Regions from separate parts of the Stenotrophomonas sp. GQ19 genome, predicted to be linked through region 2. Evidence: predicted binding sites of a transcription regulator. Region 2 holds the regulator's gene; the other holds the start of a gene.
What was found. Region 2 encodes FliA, which starts transcription of late flagellar genes. Its sites were predicted from a motif close to TAAAGTTTNNCNNNCNNNGGCCGATAA; they were not measured.
Positions count from the first base shown of each region.

Region 1: the regulator FliA is predicted to act here: its motif matches at 9,771-9,797, upstream of AC6CHL_RS15870 (GGDEF domain-containing protein).

Region 1 is NZ_JCAXES010000009.1:1,838-16,706, reverse strand. Features, by position in the region: gene AC6CHL_RS15905 (MarR family winged helix-turn-helix transcriptional regulator) at 21-476, opposite strand; gene folE (GTP cyclohydrolase I FolE) at 637-1,239, shown strand; gene AC6CHL_RS15895 (DUF3375 domain-containing protein) at 1,334-2,803, shown strand; gene AC6CHL_RS15890 (DUF4194 domain-containing protein) at 2,790-3,491, shown strand; gene AC6CHL_RS15885 (ATP-binding protein) at 3,510-6,869, shown strand; gene AC6CHL_RS15880 (sulfite exporter TauE/SafE family protein) at 7,011-7,787, opposite strand; gene AC6CHL_RS15875 (YchJ family metal-binding protein) at 8,019-8,408, shown strand; gene AC6CHL_RS15870 (GGDEF domain-containing protein) at 8,387-9,694, opposite strand; gene egtB (ergothioneine biosynthesis protein EgtB) at 9,864-11,153, shown strand; gene egtD (L-histidine N(alpha)-methyltransferase) at 11,150-12,124, shown strand; gene AC6CHL_RS15855 (lytic murein transglycosylase) at 12,200-14,377, shown strand; gene AC6CHL_RS15850 (GYF domain-containing protein) at 14,435-14,869, shown strand, end outside.
Region 2 is NZ_JCAXES010000001.1:277,896-292,764, forward strand. Features, by position in the region: gene AC6CHL_RS01155 (chemotaxis protein CheA) at 1-1,330, opposite strand, end outside; gene AC6CHL_RS01160 (protein phosphatase CheZ) at 1,335-1,949, opposite strand; gene cheY (chemotaxis response regulator CheY) at 1,949-2,341, opposite strand; gene AC6CHL_RS01170 (RNA polymerase sigma factor FliA) at 2,358-3,104, opposite strand; gene AC6CHL_RS01175 (MinD/ParA family ATP-binding protein) at 3,101-3,988, opposite strand; gene flhF (flagellar biosynthesis GTPase FlhF) at 3,975-5,717, opposite strand; gene flhA (flagellar biosynthesis protein FlhA) at 5,872-7,980, opposite strand; gene flhB (flagellar biosynthesis protein FlhB) at 7,977-9,107, opposite strand; gene AC6CHL_RS01195 (hypothetical protein) at 9,163-10,524, opposite strand; gene AC6CHL_RS01200 (AAA domain-containing protein) at 10,521-14,869, opposite strand, start outside.

The DNA of each region.
Region 1 (14,869 bases), on a different contig from region 2:
GCGGTACAACGGGGCAACGCTTACGTCACGCGGTCGGCAGCGTCGGCCAGCAGCTGCCACAGCTTCAGCACGGTGCGCAGTTCGTCCACGGACAGTTCACCGAACACGTCCTGGCGCAGCCCGATCAGCTGGGTCTCCAGCTGGCTTACCAGCGCTTCGCCCTTGTCGGTAAGCCACAGCAGGTTGGCGCGGCGGTCGCTGGCATCGCACTCGCGGCGGACCAGGTCGCTGGCCGAGAGCTTGTCCAGCAGGCGCACCAGGGACGGACCTTCCATGCCCAGCTGCTGGGCCAGGGTCACCTGGCGGATACCCCCGCCGGCGCGCCCGATCATCAGCAGCGGCATGGTGCACGCCGCGGAAATGCCGTAGCTGCCCAAGGCCTGGTCGGCCAGGCGCTGCCACTGCCGCCCTGCGTAAAGCAGGCCGGAGCTGAGCTGCATCTGCAGCTGGGTACGTTCGTCGAGGGTACGTTTCATGGCAGATCGATAGGATACTACTAATTTCCATCCTATCAATACCCCCAGCCCAACCGCGGCCCAACGCCGGGCCCGCCGGGGCGCGTCCCGGGCCGGTGGCGTGGGACGCCCGAGGGCTCTGTCGGGTACGATGCTCGCCCCCCTTCGGGTGCTGTATGTAATGAGCAAGAAAGACAACGACGCCACCCCGGTCACCCAGGCCGATGCCGAATCGGCCGTGCGCACCCTGCTGCGCTGGGCCGGTGAAGACCCCACCCGCGAAGGCCTGCTGGATACCCCGCGGCGCGTGGCCGAAGCCTACGGCGACTGGTTCAGCGGCTACCGCGACGACCCGCGCGCCTACATGGAGCGCACCTTCGAGGAAGTGGCCGGCTACGACGAACTGATCGTGCTGCGCGACATCGAGTACGAAAGCCACTGCGAGCACCACATGGCCCCGATCATCGGCCGCGTGCACGTGGGCTACCTGCCGGCCGGCAAGGTGGTGGGCATCAGCAAGCTGGCCCGCGTGGTCGAAGCCTACGCACGCCGCTTCCAGGTGCAGGAAAAGATGACCGCGCAGATCGCCCAGTGCATCCAGGACGTGCTGCAGCCGGTGGGCGTGGGCGTGGTGGTGGAAGGTGCGCACGAGTGCATGACCACCCGCGGCATCCACAAGCGCGGCGTCAGCATGGTCACCTCCAAGATGCTGGGTAGCTTCCGCGAGGACGCCCGCACCCGCGCCGAGTTCCTGCGCTTCATCGAAGTGGGCGGCAAGCGCTGAACCTGCCGCGCGCCCGGCACCATCGTGCCGGGCCGGTTCCCTTCCTGCTGCGCGGCGTCCGGCCGCGCGGTGTTCTTCCGGATGTCCTGGCTGCATGAAGCACCGCGAACGCATCACCCGTTACCGCACCCTGCGCGAACAGCCCCAGTGGAAGCTGCTGGCCGCGGCCAACGCCCCGGAAATCATCGGCCTGCTGCAGAGCCTGCTGATGGACGGCGAGCGCACGCTGCCGGCCGCCGCCCTGCATGAACGCCTGCAGCGCGCGCTGGACCAGCTCAACGGCGAGGAACTCTCGCGTGAGCTGCCGCGCACCGCCCAGGCCTACATCGCCCACTGGCTGGCCCAGGGCTGGCTGGAGCGGCGCCTGCCCGACGGCGCCGACCAGGAGCAGTACGAGCTGTCCACCCAGGCGCTGCAGGCCATCCGGTTCGCCGACAGCCTGGAGCAGAGCCGCGTGGCCGCTACCGAAAGCCGCCTGGCGCTGGTGATCGAGCAGCTCTCGCAGCTGGCCGCGCAGACCGAATCCAACCCGGATGCGCGGCTGTCGGCACTGCGCGACGAACGCGACCGCATCGACGCGGAGATCGCGCGGGTGGGCGAGGGCCGGGTGGTGGCGCTGGATGGCAAGCGCGCGCTGGAACGTGCGCGCCAGATCATCGGCCTGGCCGACGACCTCACCGAAGACTTCCGCCGCGTGCGCGACGACTTCGAGCGCCTCAACCGCGAATTCCGCGAACGCATCATCGACGACGAAAGCGAGCGCGGCGACGTACTCTCCCGGTTGTTCGAGGGCGTGGATGTGATCGGCGACAGCGATGCCGGGCGCAGCTTCCAGGCGTTCTGGCGCCTGCTCAACGATGCCGAGCAGAGCGCCCAGCTCGACGCCGCGCTGGAGGCCGTGCTGGCACGTGGCTTCGCGCGCAAGCTGGACCGCAACGAGCGCGCCTTCCTGCGCGGCTTCACCGGCACCATGCTCGACCGCGGCGGCCAGGTCCACGACGTGCTGCAGCACTTCGCGCGCAGCCTGCGCGGGTTCGTGCAGAGCCGGGGCTACCTGGAACAGCGCCGGCTCAACCAGCTGCTCAAGCAGGCCCAGTCCGAAGCGCTGGCGCTGCGCGACGAATTCTCCGCCCAGCGCCCGATCGGCCGCGACCTGCAGCTCACCACCAGCCGCCTGCGCTCGTGGTCGCAGTGGAAGCTGCACGACCCGCGCAGCGCGCAGGTGGACGGCAGCGTGCAGCGCAACGACGCGGCCAGCATCAGCCTGGAAAGCGTCGGCGACCTGGTGGCGTCGTCGGAAATCGACTTCCGCACCCTGCGCCGCGACCTGCACGAACTGCTGGGCGCGCAACCGAAATTGAGCATCGCCCAGGCCCTGTCGCAGCGCGAAGCGCCGCAGGGGTTGGGCAGCGTGATCGGCTACCTGTCGCTGGGCACCCGCCACGGCACCGTGGTGGACGGCGAACAGGAAACCGCCCATTGGCGTGGCGGCGATGGACAGTGGCGACGCGCCCGCATCCCGCTGGTTTGGTTCACCCAGGAGAAACGCCATGAACTGGCATGAAGATTCCCATGACGTCGCCCCCACCGATGGCGCCGCAGACGATCACGACGCCGAACCGGTGGTGGTAACGCCTCTGCCGCGGCGGAGCAATGACGTGTTCTACCTGGGCGACACCGGGCGGCTGCCGCTGGATGGGCGCCGCGCGCTGTGCCAGCTGCTGATCGGCCCCAGCATCGACCAGCTGCGCCACGCCAAGCTGTGGCCGGCCCTGATCCGCAGCGAGGCGGCCATCCGCTCGGCGCTGGCCGACCTGTTCCTGGAACTGGTGCTGGACCGCGACAGCGGCGTGGCCTTCACCCGCCAGGCCGACACCGAAGACATCGACGCACCGGTGCTCCTGCGCAGCTCGCCGTTGACCTTCATCGACTCGGTGCTGCTGCTGTACCTGCGCCAGCAGCTGGCCGAGGCCGATGCGCGCGGCAACCGCGCAGTGGTGGCTGACACCGAGATGGCCGAGGCCCTGGCCATCTACGAAAAGAACCTCTCCACCGACCGCGCCGGCTTCAATCGTCGCGTGGCCGCGGCGGTGCAGAAGATGAAGGAAAACCACATCCTGACCCGCCTTGCCGGCCAGGACGACCGCCACGAAGTGTCGCCGGCATTGAAGCTGCTGTTCTCCGCCGAAGACGTCTCCGCGCTGTCCAACGTGTACCGCCAGTTGCGCGACACCCCCGCAGCAAAAGCCTGAACGGACCACCGATAACGCATGGCCATTTCCAAGCACACCCCCGCCCTGTTCAACGACGGGCTGCCCGATCCGCGGCTGCAGCAGTTCCGCATGCGCCGCCTGCAGGTGCACAACTGGGGCACCTTCAACGGCCTGACCGAAGTGCCGATCGCCGAGCGCGGCTTCCTGTTCGTCGGCCGCTCGGGCTCGGGCAAGTCGACCCTGCTCGATGCCATGTCGGCCATGCTGGTACCGCCGTCGATCGTCGATTTCAACGCCGCCGCGCGCGAAGCCGAACGCAGTGGCCGCGACCGCAACCTGGTGTCCTACGTGCGCGGCGCGTGGGCCGACCAGCAGGACCGGGGCACCGGTGAAATCGCCACCCAGTACCTGCGCAAGGGTGCCACCTGGACCGCGCTGGTGCTCGAGTACCGCGCCGGCGATGGCCGCGTGGTCAGCCTGGTGCGCCTGTTCTGGATCGCCGGCAACGGCGCGGCCGCCGCTGACGTGCGCAAGCACTACCTGATCGCCGAGCGGCCGTTCGACATCGCCAAGGACCTGGGCGGCTTCGACCTGGACCTGCGCAAGCTCAAGCAGCGCCTGGGCGACGTGCATCACTTCGACAGCTTCGTCGGCTACGCCGAGCGCTTCCGGCACCTGCTGGGCATCGACAATGAAATGGCGCTGCGCCTGCTGCACAAGACGCAGTCGGCCAAGAACCTGGGCGACCTCAACGTCTTCCTGCGCGACTTCATGCTGGACACGCCCAAGACGTTCGACGCCTCCGAACGGCTGGTCAGCGACTTCGCCGAACTCGATGGCGCCCATAAGTCGGTGGTTACCGCCCGCCGCCAGGTGGAAACCCTGCTGCCCGCGCGTGCGCTGCACGCCGAGCTGAAGGCGATGAACCTGCAGCGCGCCGATGAGGAAACCCTGAAGCTCGGGCTGGACAGCTTCCGCGAATCGCGCCTGCAGCAGCTGCTGGAAAAGCGCCTGCACGACATCGACGTGCGCCACCGCGGGCTGCTGGGCGAAGAAACCCAGCGCCGCCAGACGCTGGGCAACCACGAAGAACACCTGGCCGGGCTGGAGCTGCAGCGGCGCCAGCAGGGCGGCGAGCGCATCGAAGAACTGGAACGCGAGCAAGGCCGTGCCCAGGCCGAGCGCGACCGCCGCCAGGCCAAGCATGACCAGGCCCGGCAGGCGGCAGAGAAGCTGCAGGAGACGGTGCCCGATGATGCGCACGGCTTCGCCCAGCTGATCGCCCGCGCCCAGGGCGAGCTGGACAATCGCCAGCAGGCCGCGGCCGCGCTGGACGATGCCATCACCGAACGCCTGGCCGGCAAGCAGGACGATACGCGCCGCTTCGGCGATGTCCGCGCCGAACTGGAGGCGATGGAGCGCAATCCGTCGAGCATTCCCGCCCCGCTGCAGAAACTGCGCAGCCGCCTGGCCGAAGAAACCGGCGTGCCCGAAGCGGCGCTGCCGTTCGTGGGCGAACTGATCCAGGTCCGCCAGGAGCAGGGCGCGTGGCAGGGTGCGATCGAGCGCGTGCTGTTTGGCTTCGCGCAGTCGCTGCTGGTGGAAGACAAGCACTACAACGAGGTCAACGCGTGGGTGAATCGCACCCACCTTGGCATGCGGTTGACCTACTACCGCGTGCGCCGCAATGACGATGCCATCGCCCGCGAACCCTCCGCGCGTTCGTTGCTGCACAAGCTGGAGTTCCGCGACAGCGTGTTCGAATCGTGGCTGCGCCGCGAGCTGGGCAAGCGCTACGACTACGAGTGCGTGGAGGCCAAGCAGCTGCGCGATGTCGATCGCGGCATCTCCCGCGAAGGCCAGGTCAAGCACCCCGGCGACCGCTTCGAGAAGGACGACCGCAATTCCATCAGCGACCGTCGCCGTTGGCTGCTGGGCTTCAGCAACACCGAAAAGCTGGCGCTGTTCCGCAAGGAAGCGCAGGAACTGGCGCAACGCATCGCCGCGTGCGACGAAGACGTTGTCCGGCTGCGCAGCCAGCGCGACCGCGACAACGACCGTCGCCTGGCCTGCAACCAGCTGGTCAACTTCGTGTGGGAGGAAGTGGACGTCGCAACCGCGACCCAGCGCCTGGACGACATTGCCGCTTCGCTGCACGAGCTGAAGGAAGGCAACGCCGACCTGGCCCGCCTGGCCCAGCAGATCGACCAGGCCCGCGCGGACATCGCGCAGGCCCGCCGCACCTACGAAGACACCCGCGTCGAACTTGCCCAGCACGCCCGCGAACGCGACAAGCTCGACGCCCAGCGCCAGCGCAGCCGCGCCCTGGTACTGCCGGCACTCGGGGCGACCCAGGAAGCCGGGTTGCAGCGCCGTCTGGACGCGCTGGGTGGGCTGAGCCTGGAAACGCTGGAAGCGCACATGCGCGAGATCAGCAAGGGCATCAACGAAAGCCTCGCCGCCTCACAGCACGACGTCCACCGTGTCGAGACGCAGCTGGTGGCCTGTTTCCGGCGCTTCGCCCAGGCATGGCCGGAGGAATCCGGCGACTTCACCGCGTCGGTCGCCTCGGCCGACGATTTCCTGGCCCGCCTGCAGCGCCTGGAACGCGATGGCCTGCCGCAGCACGAAGAGCGCTTCTTCGACCTGCTGCAGAACCAGAGCAAGAACAACCTGCTGGCCCTGCAGCGGCACAGCGCCGAGGCCCGCAAGTCGATCGGCCAGCGCCTGGACGAGGTCAACGCCTCGCTGGAGCAGGTGCCGTTCAACCGCGGCACCCTGCTCACCATCGAGCTCAGCGACCGGCGCCTGCCGGAGGTCCTGGAGTTCCACCAGCAGCTGCGCGAAGTGCTGTCGCACCACCAGACCGAAGAACGCGACGTGGCCGAGGCACAGTTCGCCGTGTTGCGCGAACTGGTCAAGCGGCTGGGCTCGCAGGAAGGCGAGGACCGGCGCTGGCGCGAGAACGTGCTCGACGTGCGCCTGCATGTGGAGTTCATCGGCGTCGAGCTGGATGCGGCCACCCGCCAGCAGGTGGAGATCTACCGCAGTGGCGCCGGCAAGTCCGGCGGCCAGCGGCAGAAGCTGGCCACCACCTGCCTGGCCGCGGCACTGCGCTACCAGCTGGGCGGCGCCGAAAGCCAGCTGCCCAGCTATGCCGCCGTGGTGCTGGACGAAGCGTTCGACAAGGCCGACAACGAGTTCACCGCGCTGGCGATGAACATCTTCGAGAACTTCGGCTTCCAGATGGTGGTGGCCACGCCGTTGAAGTCGGTGATGACGCTCGAGCCGTTCATCGGCGGCGCCTGCTTCGTCGAAATCAGCGGCCGCCACGACTCCGGCGTACTGCTGATCGAGTACGACGAAGAGGCCAAGCGCCTGAAGCTGCCCGAACGCAGCCGCCAGCAGGACGCCTAAGCGCACCCCGGTAGAGCCGACCGTTGGTCGGCTGCGCGCACCCCTGGTAGAGCCGACCGTTGGTCGGCTGCTCCCGGACCACGTCCGCACCAACCGCAGCGGGGCAGAGCCCCGCTCTACGCGATCCCCCAACGCCACGCGTCACCCGCCGAACGTATCCCACCCCATCCGCGCGATCAGCACCACCACCAGGCCCACGAACAGCTTGCGGATGAACGGCGTGCCGCCACGCAGCGCCAGTCGCGTGCCCACCACCGAGCCGATGATGTTGGCTGCGGCCATCGGCAGGGCGAACAGCCACAGGATGTTGCCGGTCGGCACGAAGAACGAGATGGCCGCCACGTTGGTGGCCAGGTTCACCACCTTCGACGCCGCCGAGGCGCGCAGGAAGTCCAGCCCGAAGAAGCGGACGAACAGGAAGATCAGGAAACTGCCGGTGCCCGGGCCGAAGAAGCCGTCGTAGAAGCCGATCACCGCCCCGATCGCCAGCGCCGTGCCCAGCTCCTTGCGGCCGATCTCGCGCGGCCGGTGCAGGGCGCCGAAGTCCTTCTTCCACAACGTGTAGCCCAGCATCGCCACCAGCAGTACCAGCACCAGCGGGCGCACCGCGTCCTTGGGCAACAGGCTTACCGCCGTGGCCCCGGCGAAGGAAAACACGAACGCCGTGCCCGCCGCGAACAGCACCGGCCGCCACGGGAAGCGCACATTGCGCGCATAGCGCCACGCGGCCGCACCGGTCCCGAACATCGAACTGAACTTGTTGGTGCCAAACAGCATCGCCGGCGTGTGCTGCGGCAGCACCGTGAACAGACCCGGCAACTGCACCAGCCCACCGCCACCGACCGCGGCATCGACCAGACCGGCGATGAAGGCGATCGCCACCAACCACAACAGCTCAGGGGGAACCAGCTCGAGCACGGCAGCAACTTCGCGACACAAGGCGCGCAAGCATACGCCCGCCCCCCCACACCGGGTAGAGCCGACCGTTGGTCGGCTGCCTTACCGACCGCCCCGACACCACCTAGAGCCGACCGTTGGTCGGCTGCCGTCCACCGCCGCGCGCACGTACCGACCAACGGTCGGCACCCACGGTGAATCCACCGCCCCAACCCCCACGGCGTACCCACCCAAACGCGCGACAATACCGCCATGACCACACCCGACCCCTGTCCCTGCGGCCGCCCGCTGGCCTACACCGCCTGCTGCGGCCTCTACCACGCAGGCGCCGCCGCACCCGATGCCGAAGCCCTGATGCGTTCGCGCTACAGCGCCTACGTAAAGCAGCTGCCGGACTACCTGCTGGCCAGCTGGCATCGGTCCACGCGCCCGGAAGAACTGTCGCTGGACGAAGCGCCCGCCCAGCGCACCCGCTGGCTGGGCCTCACAATCCATACGCACACCACCCCCGACCCGGACCACGCCCAGGTCAAGTTCACCGCCCGCTACAAGGTGGGCGGCGGCAGTGCGGTCAAAATGTTGGAACACAGCCGCTTCGTCCGCGAAGACGGCCGCTGGTTCTACCTCGACGCGCTGCCCTGAGCCGCCTCGCGGCTGCGCACCGCCACCGGCCGTTGCTGGCCGTGCGCGCGTACGCAGTTGCGCCCGGCGTCCTTGGCCGCGTACAGCGCCTGGTCGGCCGCCTTCAGCACCGCCTGCGGGCTGTCGCCCACCCGGCTGTCGGCCATGCCGATGCTCACCGTCACCTGCACCACCGTGCCGGCGCCGCCGCGGCCGCGCTGCAAGCGTCCGACCGCATCGTCGCGGACCCGCGCGGCGCGGTCGCGCAGCTGCAGGCGCGTACCTTCCACGGTGGCCCTGACCGCTTCCACCGCGTCCACGCACGCCGGGGCAGGGCGGTCCAGGAACACCAGCGCGAACTCTTCGCCACCGTAGCGGAACGCCCGCCCGCCACCGCCCACGCCGGCCAGTCGCGCGGCCACCAGCTTCAGCACGTCATCGCCGTTGTCGTGGCCATGGGTATCGTTGAAGCGCTTGAAGTGGTCCACGTCCACCATCGCGATCGTGTAGGTGGCGCCCACCCGCTGCAGGCACTCGTTCAGCGCCCGCCGCCCGGGCAGGCCGGTGAGTTCATCGCGGTAGGCCATGTGGAAGGACTCCTGCAGCATCGCCGACACCAGCAGCAGCAAGGCCGTGCTAGCCAACGCCGGTAGCAGGGCGGGCGACAGGAACACCCGCGGCAGCATCGCCCAGACCACCAGCAGGGCCACCAGCATCGCCGTATGCAGCGGGCGTGGTTGACGCAGCGCCTGCACCGCCAGCCCAAGCAGGGCCACCACGAAGGCAACCGTCGGCACCTGGGCCAGGCGGCTCCAGCCGGTCGGCAACCAGGGCCAGTGATGGTTCGACAGCAGGTCGTGCATGCCCTGCGGGCCCTGCGCCGCCAGCAGCGCGAAGACGCCCACGGCCATGCCACTGACGATGCCGCGCAGCAGCAGGTCCTGGCGCATCCTGCCGCGCTCGGGCCACAGCCCGTGCAACGCAAACAGCAGCGGCAGCCACAGCGACACCGCATGGAACACCAGCGGCGTCAGCGCACTGACCGCGCCGGTATTGAGGAAGCTGCCCACCAGCCCGTGCAGCACGGCAAAGGCCAGCGCGATCGCCAGCAGCAGGCACACCGCACGCACCCGGTTGTAGACCAGGCCCAGGCCGGTGCCCAGGCAGGTCAGCACCAGCGGCAGGATGCGGTGCATCGCACTGCCCACCTCGTCGGCCGGCGTGGCCGACCACACCCCGACGCCTACCAGCAGGGCAGGCAACAGGAACAGGTAATGGCCGGGCTGGCGTAGCGGGTGACTGGGCAAGAACGGTTCCACGAAAGCAGGCCGGCGCGCCAGGGCTGCAGGTGCAAACCGGGCCACGCAGGCAATGGTCTTCCCGGTAGCGGCCGCTGCGTATTCAACTTGAGCGTGTCACGCCACGTGAGCCTTCCCATGACGTCCCGCTCACCAGCGCTGGTCGATCCTGACCGCGATGAACACCGCCGTCGCCTCGCCACCGCCCGCCGCCACATCCCCTGCCGCTGCACTTGCGGCGCGTTACGCCGGCATCCGCGCGCGCAGCGTTGCGCTGGCGGCACCGCTGAGCGCCGAGGATGCGATGGTGCAGAGCATGCCCGACGCCAGCCCCAGCAAATGGCACCTGGCCCATACCACCTGGTTTTTCGAACGCTTCGTGCTGGCCAGCCAGCCCGGCCACGTCCCGTTCAATGCCGAGTGGCATTATCTGTTCAACAGCTACTACCAGAGCATCGGTCCGGCGCACGCGCGTCCGCAGCGCGGGTTGCTCTCGCGTCCCTCGCTGGAGCAGGTGCTGCACTACCGTGCCCGGGTCGATGCGCAGGTGATCGCCCTGCTGCAGGCCGACGCGCTCGCGCCGCAGGCCTGCCACCAGCTGCTGCTGGGCCTGCATCACGAGCAGCAGCACCAGGAGCTGCTGCTCACCGACATCAAGCACGCGCTGTGGTGCAACCCGTTGCAGCCGGCGTACCGCGACGACCTCGCCCACGCGCAGGCCACCGCCACGCCGCTGCGTTGGCAGGACAGCCCCGAGCAGATCGTCGAGATCGGTGCGCCCGCCTGGCCCGCCCATGCCGCGTTCGCCTATGACAACGAATCGCCCGTGCATCGCGTTCTGGTCCCGGCCCATGCCCTGGCCAACCGCCCGGTCAGCAATGCCGAGTACCGGCAGTTCATCGCGGCCGGCGGCTATGCCGAGGTGGGCCTGTGGATGAGCGAGGGCTGGGCGCTGTGCCAGGCCGAAGGCTGGCAGCACCCGCTGTACTGGGATGACGCGCTGGAGCGCGAGTTCACCCTGGGCGGCTGGCGCCCGCTGGACCCGCATGCACCGGTCTGCCACCTCAGCTATTTCGAAGCCGACGCCTACGCCCGCTGGCAGGGCGCGCGGCTGCCCACCGAGTTCGAATGGGAAGCGGCCGCCGCCGGCGTCCCGTCCCACGGCCACTTCGCCGACGCCGACCACCTCCACCCGCGCGGCGCCCCGGCAGGCGACCACGCCCTCCTGCAGCTGTTCGGCGATGTCTGGGAATGGACCAGCAGCGCCTACGGTGCCTATCCGGGCTTTCGCCCCTTCGCCGGCAACCTCGGCGAGTACAACGGTAAATTCATGAACGGCCAATGGATCCTGCGTGGCGGCAGCTGCGCCACCCCCGACGCGCACGTACGCGCCAGCTACCGCAACTTCTTCGCGCCCTCGGCGCGCTGGCAGTTCTCCGGCGTGCGCCTGGCGCGGGACCCGGCATGAGCACCGTCACCGACGCGCTCGAGGCGCTCACCGACCTGCAGCCCGATCGCGCCCGGATCACCGCCGACATCCTGCAGGGCCTGTCCACCCGGCCCCGGCAGCTGCCCTCCAAGTACTTCTACGACGCCCGCGGCTCGGCGCTGTTCGAGCAGATCACCCGCCAGCCCGAGTACTACCCCACGCGCACCGAACTGCAGCTGCTGCAGGACTGCGCCGCCGACATCGCCGGCGTGGTCGGCCCGCGCCTGCACGTGGTCGAACTGGGCAGCGGCAGCGGCCGCAAGACCGAATTGCTGCTGCACGCGCTCGCCGACCCGGTGGCCTACACGCCCATCGAAATCTCGCGCGCCGCCCTGCTGGCCAGCATCGCGCGGCTGGCCGTGGCCCTGCCGGACATCGAAATGCTGCCGGTCTGCGCCGACTTCACCCGCCCGGTGCAGCTGCCCGAGCCGCAGCGCGAACCCGCACGCCGGCTGCTGTTCTTCCCGGGTTCCACGCTGGGCAACTTCGCCGAACCCGACGCGGTCGCGCTGCTGCAGGCGATGCGCCAGACCATGGGCACGCAGGGGCTGGCCCTGATCGGCATCGACCTGCACAAGGACCCCGCGTTGATCGAAGCGGCCTACAACGACGCCGCCGGTGTCACGGCCGCCTTCACCATGAACCTGCTCGCCCGGCTCAACCGCGAGATCGGCAGCACCTTCGATCTCGACGGCTTCCAGCATCGCGCGCGTTACAGCGTGGAACGGCTGCGCATCGAAACCGATCTGGTCAGTACCCGTGCGCAGCGGGTTGAGGTGGCCGGCCGCACATTCGATTTCGCCGAAGGCGAAGCGATGACCGTGGAATACAGCCACAAGTACACCGAGGCCTCGTTCGCGGCACTGGCCGCCCGGGCCGGGTTGCGCGTGTGTGCCGGCTGGACCGCCAGCGCGCCGGCGTTCGGTCTGCGCCTGCTGCAGGCTGCCTGAAACGACCGTTCCCCGCCGGCACACCGCAGCGTGCCGCTATGATGTTGCTTCACTTGGCTGCAAGGATTCCCGCCAATGAGGTCTTCCCTCCGCTGGCTGCTCGGCGCGCTCTGCCTGGCCAGTGCTTCGGTCGCGGCCGCACCGCAGGACGATTTCGACCGCTGCTTGGCCACCCTGCAGCCGCAGGCGACCAAGCAGGGCATCAGCGCGGCGGGTTTTGCGCGCTTCACTGCCGGCCTGACCCCCGACCTGAGCGTGCTGCCGCTGCTCGACGCGCAACCGGAATTCACCACGCCGCTGTGGGACTACCTGGCCGCGCTGGTCGACAGTCAGCGCGTCGACGACGGACGCGCGCGTCTGCTCGAGCACCGTGACCTGTTGAACCGGGTGTCCACCCAGTACGGCGTCGACCCGGCCACCATCGTGGCGGTGTGGGGCGTGGAGAGCGATTACGGCCGCGTGTTCGGCAAGCGCCCGCTGCTGCAGTCGCTGGCCACGCTGTCATGCAATGGGCGCCGCCAGCCGTTCTTCCGCGGCGAACTGCTCGCCCTGCTCAAGCTGCTCGACGCCGGCGACCTGCAGGCTGAAGGCCTCACCGGCTCCTGGGCCGGTGCCTTCGGCCACACCCAGTTCATGCCGTCCACCTACGCGCGTATCGCCGTGGACGGGGACGGCGATGGTCGGCGTGACCTGGTGGCCAGCATTCCCGATGCCCTGGCCTCCACCGCCAACTACCTGGCCAAGGCCGGCTGGCGCACCGGCCAGCCGTGGGGCATCGAAGTCCGCCTTCCCGCCGGGTTCAACCCGGCGTTGGCCGGGCGCACCCAGCGCAAACCGCTGGCCAGCTGGCGCGCACTGGGCATCGCCCCGGTCGGCGGCGGTGCGCTGGCCCCGGCCGGCCTGCCCGACGACAGCAACGCCGCGCTGCTGCTGCCTACCGGCGCCAAAGGGCCGGCCTGGCTGGTGTTCCGCAACTACGACGCGATCTACGCCTACAACGCCGCCGAAAGCTATGCACTGGCCATCGCCACCCTGGCCGACCGCCTGCGCGGCGGTGCGGGCACCGTGGCGGCGTGGCCCACCGACGACCCCGGCATCGGCCGCCGCGAGCGTCGCGAACTGCAGAGCCTGCTGCTGGCCCGCGGCCACGACATCGGTGCCGCCGACGGCATGGTGGGCACCGCTACCCGCCGCGCCATCCAGGTCGAGCAGCAGCGCCTCGGCTGGGCCACCACCGATGGCCGTGCCGGCCAACGCATCCTCACTGCCTTGCGCAGTGCGCCTCCCACCTCCATCTCCCCGACTGCCATGCCCGCATCCACCGTGTTCACCCTGCCGCCCAACCACGCCCGCCTGGTGCAGTCCCCGGCCGGCCCCAGCGCCGCCCTGCCCAAGGTCGAGGGCCTGAGCCTGGGCACCGTGCAGGGCTTCCCTGCCTGGAAGGTGGACACCCCGTTTGCCAGCGCGGCCATCGCGGTGTTCGGCGGGCAGCTGTTGTCCTATGTCCCCAAGGGCGGCCAGGACCTCCTGTGGCTGTCACCCAGCGCGCAGGCGCTGCCCACCCCGATCCGCGGCGGCAGCCCGGTGTGCTGGCCGTACTTCGGGCGACAGGGGCAGGGCACCGACGTGCCCTCGCATGGGTTCGTGCGCAACGTGGCATGGACACTGAAGGAGGCGCGCCGCGAGGCCGACGGCACTGTGCTGCTCACCCTGGCCCCGCCGCCGCTGGACAACCTGGCCCTGCGCCTGACCATGCAGCTGCGCATCGGCCGCACGCTTGAGCAGCGCCTGATCACCGAGAACACCGGCAGCCAAGCGGTCAGCTTCACCCAGGCCCTGCACAATTACTTCCGGGTGGACGACGCCACGGCCGTGGACGTACAGGGGCTGGACGGCCTCACCTATCTGGACAAGTTCGAGAACTACGCCACCCCGCGCGTGCAGCAGGGCGACTGGAACCTGCGCGACCCGCGCGATCCCGGCCGCAGCGACCGCATCTATACCGGCGCCGCCGGCCGTTACGTACTCAAGGATCCGGGCCTGAAGCGGCGCATCGAAATCACCACCCAGGGCAGCCGCTCGCTGGTGGCCTGGAACCCGGGCCAGGCGGGGGCGGCCGGCATGGCCGACGTCGGTGCAGGCTGGCGCAACTACGTCTGCCTGGAGGCCGCCAACGCCGGCCCGGACGTGGTCACCCTGCCTGCCGGCGCCAGCCACACGCTCACCCAGACCTTCCGCGTACTCCCCCTGTAATCCGTCAGCCGGACGCCCGGACGGGCGAACCGGTGCCTTTCCCTCAAGGAACGAGTCATGTCCGATACCCCGTGGTACTACGCCGATCACCAGCAGCAGCGTCAGGGACCGGTGCCCGCCGCGCAGCTGCAGCAGCTGCTTGCGCAGGGCCAGATCACCGCCGACACGCTGGTCTGGCGCCAGGGCATGGCCCAGTGGCAGCCCCTGCATGGCGTGGCCGATCTGGCGGTGCCCGCGCCGACGCCGGTCGAGCGGCCGCAGGATCCCTACGCTGCGCCGGCGTCGGCCTTCGATTCCACCGCCCTGCCTGTGCAGGAACCCCTGGCGGCGGGCCAACAGGCGTATGCCGCCTTCGTCGGCGCCAACTTCCCGGTGTATCGCCGCAAGTGGCGCCTGGACCTCACAGCCGACGGCACGGCGGCCAGCACCACCGCCTGGAACTGGCCCGCCTTCCTGTTTGGCGCGTTCTGGATGCTGTACCGCCGCATGTAT
Region 2 (14,869 bases):
GGATGCGCGACTGCACCACGTCCATGCCGACGCCACGGCCGGAAATGTCGGTGACTTCCTGCTTGGTCGAGAAGCCCGGCAGGAACACCAGGTGCAGGCATTCCTCGCTGGTCAGGCGGGCCGCCGCTTCCGGATCGATCAGGCCCTTTTCGCGCGCCTTCTGGCGCAGCCGTTCGGGATCGATGCCGGCGCCGTCGTCCTGCACTTCAATGCTGACGTAGTCGCCTTCCTGCTGCGCCGACAGCCGCACGTGGCCGCTGCGCGGCTTGCCCTGGGCTTCACGCAGGTCGGGGGTTTCCACGCCGTGGTCGATGGCGTTGCGCACCAGGTGCACCAGCGGGTCGGCCAGGGCCTCGACCAGGTTGCGGTCGAGCTCGGTTTCAGCGCCGACCAGCTCCAGTTCCACTTCCTTCTTCAGGTTGCGCGCCACGTCGCGGGCGACCTTGGGGAAGCGCGAGAACACCTTGCCCACCGGCTGCATGCGGGTGCGCATCACCGCCGACTGCAGGCGCGCGGTGGCGATGTCCAGGGTGGAGACGGCGCGGTCGAGTTCTTCGTCGTGCAGGCGCGCACGCAGCGTCTTGAGGCGGTTGCGTGACAGCACCAGTTCGCCGATCAGGTTGACGATGGCGTCCAGGCGCTTGGTGTCCACGCGCACCGTGTGCTCGGCCTCGGCCACCGGCTTGTTGGCAGCCGGCTTGGCCGGCGGTGCGGCCGGTGCGCGCGGTGGCGGGGCGGCCGCGACTGCGGGCTTGGCGCCGGGCACGGCGCCGCCGTGCAGCTGGTCGAGCAGGGCTTCAAATTCGTCTTCGCCGATCAGGCCGTCGTCTGCCTTCCTGGCCACCGCTGCCGGGGCGGCGCCGCCGTGCAGGGTGTCGAGCAGTGCTTCGAACTCGTCTTCGCTGATCAGTTCGCCGGTGGCCGGCGTAACGGCAGCGGCCGGGGTGGCCGGGCCGTTGACGTCGAACTGTGCGATCAGTTCCGGCGGCGCGTAGCCCGGCTCGGTACCGGCCGAGACCGAATCCAGCATCGACTGCAGGTAATCCAGCGATTGCTGGGCGGCGTCGAAGTGGTGGGCCTGCAGGGTGGCCTTGCCGGAGCGGGCCATGCCCAGGGTTTCCTCGGCGGCATGGCACAACTCGACCATGGCCTGGATGCCGAGGAAGCCGGCACCGCCCTTGAGCGTGTGGAAGCCACGGAACACCGCATTGAGCTGGTCACTGTCCTGGGGCGACTGCTCCAGCGACACCAGCTGTTCGCCAAGGCGGTCCAGGATTTCCTGGGCCTCGAGGATGAAATCGGCGGCAATATCGTCTGGAACAGCGCTCATGGTGTTACAGCCCCAAATCCGAAAGCAGGTCGTCAGCATCCACCTGTGAAACCTGGTGACGGTCCAGGCCACTCACGGCCGGGCCGGCCAGGCCGTTGTCACGCTTGTGCGCGGTGTCGTCCTGCGGCGGCAGGCCGAGTGCGCCAAACCCTTCATGCACGCGACGCACGATCCCCACCACGCGGCGGATGATCTGCCCGGTGAGGTCCTGGTAGCTCTGGGTAAGGGCGATCTCGGTGAGGTTGTGGCGGATCCGGTCCAGCTGCTGGTCCTGGTCGGCGGTGAGGCCGTTGGCACGCAGCTGTTCGGTCAGCGCCCGGCATTCCTCGGCCAGGTCCAGGGTGCGGTGGGTGGCCTGTTCGGTCATCGTCACCACGTGGTCCAGGCGCGCGCAGGCATCGTCCAGCTCGCCGGCTTCGCTGGGCAGGCTGGGCAGTTCGCCCAGGGCCTGGCCAAGTTCGCGGGCGAGCCGGTTCAGGCCGGCCATCATCGGCTGGGTACGCAAGGCAGCCAGCGCGTCGATTTCCCGGCGCCAGCCGGCTTCATCGCCGCTTTCCAGCGCAGCCAGGGCGTCCTGCAGGCGCTGGACCAGCGCGGATTTGTCGCGAAGGGTTTCCATCAGGCGCTCGCTGCCAGGCGTTCGAAGATCTTGCCGAGCTTTTCTTCCAGGGTCTGCGCGGTGAACGGCTTGATGATGTAGCCGTTGACGCCGCACTGGGCCGCTTCGATGATCTGTTCGCGCTTGGCTTCGGCGGTCACCATCAGCACCGGCAGGGTCTTCAGCTTGGCGTCGGCGCGGATCGCCTTGAGCAGGTCGATGCCGGTCATCACCGGCATGTTCCAGTCGGTGACCACGAAATCGAACGGCTGGCTCTGCAGCAGCGACAGCGCGGCATGCCCGTCCTCGGCTTCGGCCGTATTGGTGAAGCCCAGATCGCCCAGCAGGTTCTTGACGATACGACGCATGGTCGAGAAATCGTCGACGATCAGGATACGCATGTTCTTGTTCAAAGCACTTTCCTCGGTATCAAGTGTTCGCGAGGCCGGCGTCGGCCGCCTCGAAGATCTTCAATCGGCCCCGCAGGCGCAGCACGGCCTGGCCGTGGATCTGGCACACGCGTGACTCGCTGACGCCCAGCACGGCGCCGATCTCTTTCAGGTTCAGTTCCTGCTCGTAGTACAGCGACAGCACCAGCTGTTCGCGTTCGGGCAGCAGGCCGATCGCATTGCCCAGTTCGCGGCCGAATTCGCCACGCTCCAGCACCTGCTGCGGGGTCGGGCCACCCTGGGCGACGGTGTCCAGCTCGCCCTGGTCCTCGATCCGCGATTCCAGGCTCAGCACCTGGCCGCGTGCGGCGTCTTCCATCAGGCGCAGGTAGTCCGGCAGCGGCATGTCCATGGCGGCGGCCACTTCGGTGGCGCTGGCGGCACGGCCGGTGCTCTGCTCCAGGCGGCGGATGGTGGACGCGGCGTCGCGGGCGCGGCGGTGCACCGAACGCGGTACCCAGTCGCCCCGGCGGATCTCGTCGATCATCGAGCCGCGGATGCGGATCGAGGCATAGGTTTCGAACGAGGCGCCCTGGTCGGCGTCGTAGCTGCGCGAGGCTTCGATCAGGCCCATCATGCCGGCCTGGATCAGGTCATCCACTTCCACGCTGGCCGGCAGGCGCGCGGCCAGGTGGTGGGCGATGCGGCGCACCAGGTCCGAATGCTGGGCAATGCATTCGTTGGCGGCGGTGCGTTGCACCTCTTTGTATTGTGCGGCGCCTTTCATGCGGTCACCCCGCGTTGCTTGAGGATGCGTTCCAGGAAGAATTCGACCCCACCACGCGGCTCGGTCGGGGCCTGCCAGCGGGCGGTGCGGCGGGCGATTTCGGTGATCGCCTGGGCGGCCGGGCTGGACGGGTAGGCCTTGACCACCGGCTGCTGGCGCTGCACCGACAGGCGCAGCCAGTCATCCTGCGGCACGCAGCCGAGGTAGTTCAGCGACACATCGGCCAGGAACTTCTCGCAGACCCGGGTCAGCTTTTCGTACAGCACGCGGCCCTCGTTGGGGTCGCGCACCATGTTGGCCACCACCTGGATGCGGTCCACGCCGCGTTCCCGCGAGAGCACCTTGATCAGGGCATAGGCGTCGGTGATCGAGGCCGGCTCGTCGCAGACCACCACCACGGTGTCCTGGGCGGCCTGGCAGAAGGTCAGCACGCCGTCGGTGATGCCGGCGGCGGTGTCCACCACCATGAAGTCCAGCTCGCGCTCCAGTTCGGAGAACACGTTGACCAGGCCCACGTGCTCGGCCGGCTGCAGTTCGGCCATGTGCCGGCGACCCGATGCGGCCGGGACCACCAGCACGCCACCGGGGCCTTCCATGATCACTTCATCCAGGGTGCAGCGCCCGGCGACCAGGTCGGCCAGGGTCAGCTTGGGCTGCAGGCCCAGGATCACATCGATGTTGGCCAGGCCCAGGTCGGCGTCCAGCAGCAGCGTGCGCTTGCCCATGTCGGCGAGCGCCACGGCCAGGTTGGCCGACACGTTGGTTTTGCCCACGCCGCCCTTGCCGCCGGTGACGGCGATGGTGCGCACAGGGCCCAGCGGCTGGCTGCGGGTGGCAGACAACGGGAAGGTCTTGGTCAGCTTGGCGTACTCACGCGACGGCATGGTTCAACTCCGGGTTGCAGGGCATATCGGCCGCGCGGCGCAAATCTTCAAGGCGAAGTACAAGATTGGCGGCACTGGCCCGGTGCAGGTCTTCGGGAACGTCCTGGCCATCGGTGACCCAGGTGATCGGCAGGCGGTGGTCCACGGCCACCGACAGGGCGGTGCCGAAGCGGCCGGTTTCGTCCAGCTTGCTCAGCACCACGCCCTGCGGGTTGGCGGCACTGAAGCGGCGGACCACCTCGTCCATGTCGCCGAAACTGGTGTTGGCCGGCAGCACCAGCAGGGTGCGGATCTGCTCGGCGGCGCGCAGCCACTGCAGCTGGGCGGCAAGGGCACGGTCGCGCGGGCCCAGCCCGGCGGTGTCGATCAGCACCAGCTTGTAGTCCTGCAGGCGCTCAAGGAGCTGGTTCAGGTCGCTGCCGCTGTTGGCTTCGTGCACCGCGATGCCGAGCTGGCGGCCGAAGCCGTACAGCTGCTCGCGGGCGCCGATGCGGCCGGTATCGGTGGTGACCAGGGCCACGTCGCGGGCGGCATGCTTCTCGGCGAAGCGCGAGGCCAGCTTGGCGATGGTGGTGGTCTTGCCGGCACCGGTCGGGCCGACCAGGGCGATCACGCCGCCGGACTCGAGCGGGTCAACCGGGGCGATCGGCAGCTTGCGCGACAGCAGGCCCAGCATCAGCCCGCGGCCACGGTGGGCTTCGGTGTCCAGCGGGATCTGCATGGCCACGTCGCGGCTGATGCCGGCGTCGAAGCCGTATTCGTCCATCAGGTCCAGCGCGGCGGCGCGTACCGGCGACCCCCGCAGGCGCTCGTCGGTGAAGCGGTGCATTTCGCGTTCGATGACGTGGCGCATGCCGGCCACTTCATGGCGCAGCTGGCGGATCTCTTCGTCATCGCGCTGCACCACCACCAGTTCGGCGGCGGGCTGCGGCTGGGCCTGCGCCGGTTCCGTGACGGCCACCGGCGCCGGGTTTTCGACGCGGGTTTCGGCGACGGCGGCCAGCGCCTGCGGCACGGCGGTGGCGACGGCCTCGGCGACCGGCAGGGCCGGCGGCACGGTGACGCTGACCGGCAGCGGCGGCATCGCCACGGCGGCAGTCGGCACATGCATCTGGAAGTGCGGTTCGTCGTCCAGCGGCGGGTCGATGATGAAGCGGGCGCGGTTGATCGGCGGGGCGACGGTGGCGACGGCCGGTTCGGCGCCAGCCGGCTCGAACTGTGCCGGTGCCGGCGACGCGGCGGCGGCCTGCTCGACGTTGAACGGGGCGAAGATCTGTTCCGGCAGCGCGCTCATGCCGGCCGCCGGGGCGGTGGCGGCGCGGGCCAGGGTGGCCGCGAAACCGCTGCTGCCCGGCGGCGGCACGATCTCGTTGGCGGTGTCCAGGGTACGGCCGGTGGCACCCACCGCGGCACGGGCCAGCGCGGCCACCGCAGAGGTGGTGGCGGCCACCGGTTCGGCGGCAACCACGGTCGGCTTGCGACGGGTCACCGCGGCGATCACCGCATCGGCGGCATTGCGCGGTCGCGGCGCCGGGGCCGGGGCCACGTCCTTGCGCGCTGCTTCCAGCGCACGCTGCACCGCACCTTCGTCGTAATTCGCCGCGGCCACGATCTCGACGCCTTCCTCGATCCGCCGGTTCGACAGGATCACCGCATCAGGACCATGTTCCTTGCGCACCAGGTTCATGGCCGAGCGCATATCGGGAGCGACGAAGCGTTTGATTTTCATGCTGTGGTACCGGGACTGGGGCGGCGGGGTGGTGGAAGGGAAGCGCTGGTTGTCGGTGGTCTGCACGGTCCGGGTTTCCCTTTATGTCCTGCTGCGTTGATATCGAAATGGGGGTGTGTCTGTTTTCTGGCACATGTCCGTCGGGGTTCCGACGTCAGCTGATCGTGCCGACCAGCTTCAGTCGTTTGTCCTCGGGTACCTCGCTGTAGGCCAGCACCGACAGCGAGGGGACGCTGTGGCGCACCAGCCGTGCCAGCGCGGCACGCACCGGGCCGGGTACCAACACGACCGCCGGCTCATTCTTCGCTTCCTGCTTGCTGACACATTCGGCCAGACTTTGGTGCAGTCGCTCAGCGAGTCCGGGTTCCAGTGCGGCGCCGTTGCCCTGTGTGGACTCCTGCAAGACACGTTCCAATTGCGGGTTGAGGGTGAACACCGGCAGCTCGGCCGACATGCCGGCGATCTCCTGCACGATGAAACGGCCCAGTGCGTTGCGCACCGCAGCGGTCAGCGTGGCCGGGTCCTGGCTGATGGGCGCGTTCTCCACCAGCGATTCGACGATCTTGCGCAGCTGGCGGATCGGAATGCGTTCGATCAGCAGGTTCTGCAGGACCCGCACCACCGCCGACAACGGCAGCGACTTCGGGGTGAGGTCTTCCACCAGCTTGGGCGCGCTCTTGGCCAGGTTGGCCAGCAGCTGCTGCACTTCCTCGTGGCCGAGCAGTTCGGGCGCGTGTTCGCGGATCAGGTGCGACAGGTGGGTGGCCACCACGGTGGCCGGATCGACCACGGTGTAGCCCATGGTTTCGGCGTGGGCACGCTGGTGCGGTTGGATCCAGGTGGCATCCAGGCCGAACGCGGGGTCCTTGCCGGCGATGCCCTCCAGCGCACCGAGCGCGCTGCCCGGGTCCAGCGCCAGTTCGCGGTCGGGGTGGATTTCAGCGGTGGCCACCGGCACGCCGTGAATCAGCAGGCGGTAGGCGGTGGCCGGCAGTTCCAGGTTGTCGCGGATGTGCACCGACGGAATCAGGAAGCCGATGTCGTGGGTGAGCTTGCGCCGCACCCCCTTGATCCGCGCCATCAGTTCGCCGCCCTGGTTCTTGTCCACCAGCGGGATCAGCCGGTAGCCCACTTCCAGGCCCAGCGGGTCGACCGGGCGCAGTTCGTCCCAGGTCAGTTCGGCGGTGGGCGAGGGCGTGGCACCGGGCAGGCCGAGGGTCTCGCCGCGGCTGGCGGCCGGCGTCTCGGCGGCACGCGCGGCGGCCGTGCTCTTCTTCCAGGCCTTCCAGGCCACGAAGCCGAGGATGGCGGCCAGCGTCAAGAAGGCGACGTTGGGCATGCCGGGCACCAGCCCGACCACGCCCATGATGGCCGCGGCGATGGTGAGCGCGCGGTACTGGCCGAACACCTGGCCCATCATGGCCTGGGCCATGTCCTGCGAGCGCGAGGCGCGGGTGACCAGCATGGCCACCGCCGAGGACACCAGCAGCGCCGGCAGCTGGGCCACCAGGCCGTCACCGATGGACAGCAGGGTGTAGGTGGCGGCGGCGTCGCCGAACGGCATGCCGTGCTGGAGCACGCCGACGGCCAGGCCGCCGAGCAGGTTGATGAACAGGATCAGGATGCCGGCGATCGCGTCGCCGCGGATGAACTTGCTGGCACCGTCCATCGCGCCGTAGAAGTCGGCTTCCTCACGCACTTCCTCGCGGCGGGCCTTGGCCTCCTCGCGCGTCAGCAAACCGGCGTTGAGGTCGGCATCGATGGCCATCTGCTTGCCGGGCATCGCGTCCAGGATGAAGCGGGCGGTCACTTCGGACACGCGCCCGGCACCCTTGGTGATCACCACGAAGTTGATGATGGTCAGGATGGCGAAGACCACGATGCCGACCGCGTAGTTGCCGCCGATCACGAACTCACCGAACGCGGCGATCACCTTGCCCGCCGCCTCGTGGCCGTTCTGGCCGTTGAGCAGGATCACGCGGGTGGAGGCCACGTTCAGCGCCAACCGCAGCATGGTGGTGATCAGCAGCACGATCGGGAAGATGGTGAAGTCCAGCGGACGCTTCACGTACACCACCGCCAGCAGCACCATCAGCGAGATGGCGATGTTGAAGGTGAACAGGGCATCCAGCACCGGCGCGGCCAGGGGCATCACCACCATGGCCAGCAGCGCCAGCACGATCAACGGCGCGCCCAGGCCGTTGCGGATCATGTCCAGGACCTTGCGGGCGTTCATGCCGGCACCGACGGGCTGGGCGCTCATGCGCGGCCTCCCGTGCCGAATTCATCCACGTTGATGCTCGGGGCGGCCGGCATCGGACCGCCGCGCCAGGTGCGCAGCTGGTAAACGTAGGACAGGACCTGGGCTACGGCCGAATACAGTCTCACGGGAATTTCCTTTCCAAGTTGACCTTCCCGATACAAGGCGCGTGCCAAAGGCGGGGCAGAGACGATGGCGACCTTGTTGCCGTCGGCCACTTCACGGATGCGCAGGGCGGTTTCATCCACGCCCAGGGCCACCACGGTGGGGGCGCCCATCTTGCCGCCTTCGTATTTCAGGGCCACCGCGTAGTGGGTGGGGTTGACCACCACCACGTCGGCGGTGGGCACCGCTTCCATCATCCGGCGGTTGGACAGCTGCTGCTGCAGCTGGCGGATGCGGCCCTTCACTTCCGGGCTGCCTTCGCTTTCCTTCATTTCCCGGCGCAGCTCTTCGCGGGTCATCTTCAGCTTGCGCATCCAGTTCCAGCGCTGGTAGGGCGCATCGAAGGCGGCCAGCAGCATCATCGCCCCGCCGGTGGCCAGCATCAGCTTCAAGGTGAAGCCCAGGCCGTGCACCATGGCTGTTTCCAGCGGCTGGTTGAGCAGGTCGCGCAGCGGCCGCACGCCGTGCCAGACCACCAGCCCGGCGGCGGTGCCGACGAAGGCGATGCGCAACAGCGACTTGGTGAACTCGGCGATTGCCTCCGGGCCGTACAGGCGCTTCATGCCGGCCATCGGGCTGAGCCGCTTGAAATCGGGCATCAGCGACTTGTTCGACCAGCGCAGCCCGCCCATCACCACCGGGCCGAGGAAGCTGGCCAGCAGGCAGATCAGCACCAACGGCCACATCGCCCACAGCAGCTGCAGCAGCAGCTCGCCGAAGTGGCCGAACAGGGCCTGCGGGTGCATGCGCAGGCCCGGTTCCGGGCTCAGCGCCGTCTTCATCCAGGCCTTGGCACTGCTGCTGATGCTGCCCGAATAGGCCATCAGCGCCAGCACGCCGGCACCGAACACCGCGGCGGTGGCCAACTCCCGCGAGCGCGGGATGTTGCCCTGCTCGCGGGCATCGCGCAGGCGTTTTTCGGTAGGTTGCTCGGTCTTTTCGCCGGCTTGTTCGTTCTCGGACATGGGCTGCACGACACGGGGGGATTACCCGGGGTCGTGCAAGAACCGTTCCGTGACGTCAGGCCGGGCCGCTGCGTGCGCGCGAGACCTGCACCTGGTCGGACTGCGTCGCGGTGGCGATGGTCTCCTTCAAGGGCACCTCACCCACGCCCAGGGCCCGTTCGATCACCAGCGCGGTACCTTGCCCGTGCAGCAGCGCCTGCAGCCGGCCGAACTCACCGCACCACAGGGTTTCGATGTCGCGGTCGCGAGCGCGGTCGCGGTCGGTCGCCAGGGCCACGGCCCGGACCTGCAGGCGCCCGCCGTCTGCACGGCCGCCCACCTCAACGCCATAGCCAGGGGTGGCAGCTTTCTTTAGAACGACCGCGCCAGTGTCCTGCCATGCGGTGGCCATGCCTTCGCGCACCTCGTAGCCGAGGCTGGCCAGCCCGTCGAGCACGGCCTGGCGCCGGGAAACTGCCGCCAGCGCCTGCTGGTGGCTGGCAAGGGCGGTGTCGCACTGCAGGGTGAGCTCGGTCAGCAGCGGCAGCGCGGTGTCGGTACTGCAGGCGGCCACCCGGGTCAGCAACGGCGCATGCTCGGTAGGGTCCACGGCAGCCAGCCTGCTGGCCACATCCTGCAGCTGTTCCAGCTGCGTGCGGCGCTGGGCGAACGCGGCCGAGGCGGCGGCCAGGTCCAGTACCAGGCTGTCCAGCAGAAGGTTGCGCCGTTGCGGGGCGGTTTCCTGCTCGGCCTTGTGCAGCGCCTCCAGGTAGGGTGCAGCGACTGCCGCGCCCTGCAGCAACTGCAGTTCGGCGATATGGCGGTCCACGCGCAGCAGGCGCGCCTCGCGCTCGGGGTCGGCGGGCTGCCGGGCGGCCCAGTCGGCCAGCGTGGGGGTGGGCGTGGCGGTCTGCAATGCGGCGGCCAACGCGCGCTGGTCATCACTCAGCGTTGCCTGCGCGTCCGGCGGCGACAGGAGCGCGAAGGCACGGGCCAGCACCGCCTCCGCGTCAGTACCGGGGTGACCGTCGGCCAGTGCCTGCAGCGACTGCAGCAGGCCGGCGTCTGCATCAACGGATCGGTCCTGCAGGGTGTTGAGCACGGCGGCGGCGTTGTCGCGCAGCCGCCGCTGCTGCTGGCGGCCTGCGGCAGCGCGGTCGATGGCGCGCGCCTCGCGGTCGCGGGTGTCGGCCTGCAGGAAGGCCGTTTCGGCCTCGATCAGCAGCGCATACCGCGTGTTGTCGCTGTCCGCCAACAGCGCCTGCAGCGCCTGGCGGCGTGCCATTACCGCGGCCACCGCCGATGCGTCGCTCTCGCCCACGCGCTCACACTGGGCCTGCCAGCGCGCCACCGCCTGGTCCAGCCGGTGCAGCATCGCTTCACGCAGGGCCAGCAGTTCTTCGGCAGTCACGATGCGGACGACTTTGGGACCACTCATGGCAGGGTTTCCGGTTGTGCGGGGACAGGCGGGGGCGGCACCGGGGCGGGGGCCATGGCCGCGTCGATGGCCAGCCGCAGCCGTGCCCGTTCGGCCTCGCCGTCGTGGTACCAGGCATGCGAGGACACCCGGTGGATGCCGCCGATGGCGCGGCGCAGGACCGAGGGCCGCCAGATTTCACGGGCGCGGGCATGCGCCAGCAGCGGGTGGCTGGGCGCGTCGCACTCGATGCCGATGGCGAAGTTGCCGGTGTCGGGATGTTCGATGGCGAAGTCCAGCCCGAATGCGTCACCTTCACTGGCGGCCGCGGCGTCCCATCCCAGCGACTGCAGGTAGGCGCCAACGATCTGCGTGAAGCCGTCGGCGGGCGCCGCGTGGGTGCGGTTGGCCACGCTGCGATCGGTCTGCAGGCGATCCAGCAGCCGCGCGCTGCCGTCGAACTCGCCGGCACACAGGGCGCGGGCGTACTCCAGGTACCCCTGCAGGTAGTCACGCGGGCTGGCCGGGGCGCGCTGGGTGTTGAACAGGTCGGAGATGTCGGCGATCGGCATCGAGGTGATCATCACCACCCGTTGCCGGGCGCGGGTGACGGCCACGTTGAGGCGGCGCTCGCCGCCGGTCTGGCCGAGTACGCCGAAGTTGCGCCGGAAGGTGCCCTGCGCGTTGCGGCCGAAGGTGGAGGAGAACACGATGATGTCGCGCTCGTCACCCTGCACGTTTTCCACGTTCTTGACGAAGACCGCCATGTCCTCGCCGTCTTCGCTGCGCTCGCGTTCCTCGGCGAACGCGGCACGGAAGGCGGCATCCTGCCCGGCGCGCTGCTCCAGGTGCTCTTCGATCAGCTCGGCCTGCTTGCGGTTGAAGGTGACCACGCCCACCGAGGGGCGGGCGGCATAGGGGTGCTGCCACAACTGGGCGAGGTACTCCACCACCCGTGCCGCTTCGGCAGGGTTGCTCTGGTGCTGGTACACACCGTCGACCTGGATCAGTTCCAGTGGCTTGATCCGCGCGATGCTGCTGCGCGGATGGCGCACCGGCACGTTGAGCCGGTTGCCGTAGAAGGCTGCGTTGGAGAAGCCGATCAGTTCGCGGTATGCCGAGCGGTAGTGGATCTGCAGCGTGGTGCTGGGCAGGGCATTGCGGGCCAGCTGCAGCAGGTCCGGGCAATCCTTGATCTCGCGCCGGTTCCAGGTTTCCTCGAAGGCGTCGCGCTGCTCGGCATCGACCTCGGCATCGGGCTCGTCGCCATCGAAGACCTCGGCTTCATCGCTTTCCACCCGGCTGGAGAAGAAGGCAGTGGGCGGCATCTGCTTCTCATCCCCGCTGACGACCGTGACCCGGCCACGGAACAGCGTGGGCAGGGCGAACTCGACCGGCATCTGCGAGGCTTCGTCGTAGATCACCGTGTCGAACAGCCCGGCCTGCAGTGGCAGCACGCGGCTGGCCACGTCCGGGTTCATCAGCCAGATCGGGCGCAGGTGCATCAGGCCCAGTTCGCTGCCCAGCTCGATGAACTCGCGCAGGCGGCGCGAACGGCGCCCGGTCAGCCGGGTCACGTCTTCCCACTGCTTGCGGTTGCCCAACTGCTGCAGGTCGATGTGGGTGCCCAGCATCTGACGGTTGAGCCGGCGCATCTGCTGGTCGGCAGCGGCCAGGCTGGCGACCTTGGCCTGGGTTTCATCCTGGCCGAACTGCAGCGCCGGGATCGCCTGCTCCATGCGGTGCTTCCAGCCCAGCCGTGCTTCGCGATGCAGCAGGCGGCGCACGGCCGGCTCCAGCGCGTCGCTGGGAAGGGCATCCAGCTGCGGTTGCAGCTGGCGCAGCAGTGCCAGCAGGTCCAGGTCTGCGGCCGACAGCTGCCCGGCGCGCCCGCGGAAGGCCTGGTAGGCGGCCAGATGGGGCAGGGCATCCTGCAGGTGCTGCAGCACCTGGGCATTGCTCTGGTTGTGGGCGATGGCCGCGGCCAATGCGTCGGTCAGCGTCTGCTCCAGCCAGTCGGCCAGCAAGCCGAGCTGCTGCGCGCTGGCATGGCGGGCGGCATGCCGCGCCAGCGAGGCATCCAGGTCCTGCAGCAGTGCCTCCAGGTGCGCGCGGTCGCCCGCCAGGGCAGCGTCATCGGCCTGCTGGGGGCGTGGCGACTGCGCCAGCGCCTGGGCCAGTGCCTGTACGTCCAGCAGTTGGCGCCCGCTGGCGCGTGCCATCGGGCCCAGCGCCATGCCGGTCTGTTGGCCCACCGGGTCCAGCGCCAGCTGCTGGTGCAGGCCGGCCAGTTCGCTGCGCAGCGGGCGCAAGCGTGCTTCCAGCGTCGCGGCGGCCAGCAGTGCTGCGGCGCCTGCTTCGCCCATCGCGTGGGACTGCTCCTGCAGGACACGGTTCACCCGTCGCCGGCGCAGCAGGTGCAGCGGGTTGAGGCGGGCCAGCAGGCCGCGTGCGCCCAGGACGCGCGCGGCGTCGCGCTGCAGCTGCGCCAGCGTGCGCTCGTCGACGCCGGTGAGGGCCGGCGACAGCGTGCTGGAGAAGGCGTCGAGGTCGAGCGCCGCCACGGCGTGCTCGATCTGGTGCAGCCGGTCCAGCGCGATGTCGCCCTGGCTTGGCTGGCCCGCGCGTGCGGTGCGGAACAGCGGCAGCCAGCGCGCCAGCCGGATCCGTTGTGCGTCGTCCAGGCCGAGCAGGGTCGCCACGTGCGCCGACTTCCACGCCTGGTGCGGAGCGGGATCGTCCAGCTCGAAGCTGGCCGGGTGTGCCAGCAGGATCGCCTGCCGGTGCTGTTCGGCCGCAGTGAACGCCTGCAGGGCGGCAACGAACGCGGCGAGGGTGTCCGCGTCGGCCGCGAAGGGACGCAACTGCACCAGCGGGCTGCCTTCGTAACGCGCCGGCAGCCACAACCGGATCAACGGCGCACACGCTTCCTCGCGCTGCACCAGGGTGGGCAGGTCCAGTGCCAGCAGCCGTTGGCGCAGGGCCGGCAGAACCAGCGGGGGCGTGCCGGTGTCCAGCGCGATCAGTTCGCCGAGCAGGCGCCGGTAGCTCAGCCCGGTGGCGTCGTCGATCTGGTGCAGGCTGTGCTGGTGGCGGTCCAGTTCGCCTTCCAGCGCCTCGATCCGCGCGGCTACCTGCTGGCGCTGCTGCTGCCAGGCCGATTGCGTGGCGCCGGCGGTGAACAGGGCGTCGAGCTGCTCGCGGATGCTGCGGATGACCGGTTCGCGGTCGCGGTTGACGTCGTTGAGCATGACCACGCGCTGGCCCAGCCCTTCGGCGACCAGGCGCTTGTGCACCACTTCCAACGCAGCGTGCTTCTGGCAGACGATCAGCAGGCTGCGTTGCCGGCCGATCGCGTCGGCCACCATGTTGACGATGGTCTGGCTCTTGCCAGTGCCGGGTGGGCCTTCGATCAACAGGCCCGGCCCCTGCCGTGCCTGCAGCACCGCCGCTTCCTGCGAGGGATCGCTGGCCACGGTGAAGTAGCGCTGCAGCTCTGGCGCGGCAGGCGGCGGGGGGCTGTCGGCGTCGGTCGGCGGTGCCAGCCGCAACGCGGTTTCAAGACCGGTGCCGGACGGCGACAGAACCTTGAGCTGGCGCAGGTCTTCGCCGATGGCCTGGCCCATGAACGTGACATGGAAAAGCACTGCGGCGCAGTCCAGTTCGTCCTGGTAAGGGGCCACCTCCACGCTGCTGGGGGGCAGGCCCACCAGGCTGCGCGAGCGGATCGTGGCCAGCATCCCGAAGGCATCCATCACATCGGCGGCCCGGATCGCCGAGCGCCCCAGCAGTTCGTCGGCGGTGCTGCGCCAGCGCTTGCAGGTTTCGGTGCCCAGCACGCTTTCAAGGGCAGGGTTGAGCCGCACTTCCTCGCGTTCGCCATCGAAGGCCAGCCCGACCTGGCCGCGCGTGCCCGGTTCCAGCAGCAGCGTGACCGGCCACAGCAGCAGCGGAATGATCCGGGTGCGCGACGTGCCGCGCGGATCGCGGCTGAGCAGGAACGGAAAGCCCAGATACAGCCCGTCGATGCCGGTGTCGCGCTTGTACAGCGCGCTCTGCCGTGCCAGGGCCATCAGGCGGGGTTCCAGCTGCGGGGTGCGCTGGAACGATTCGGGGTCCAGCTGGACGGCGCGCGCGTTGCGCTGCAACAGGTGATCGAGCAGTGCGGCGGCGGGGCGCCGGGTGCTGTCTACTTCGTGCATGTCCACGCGTGCGGTGGTCTTGCCGATGCTCATGCGCACCAGCGGCCCGCGCATCACAGCGGTGACGACCTTCTTTTCGAAGAAGTCCAGGATCTGCGAGACGTACTGCTGCTTCTGGGGCTGCAGCCAGCGGCTGGCGGGCACGGCCAGCACCACCAGGGCGC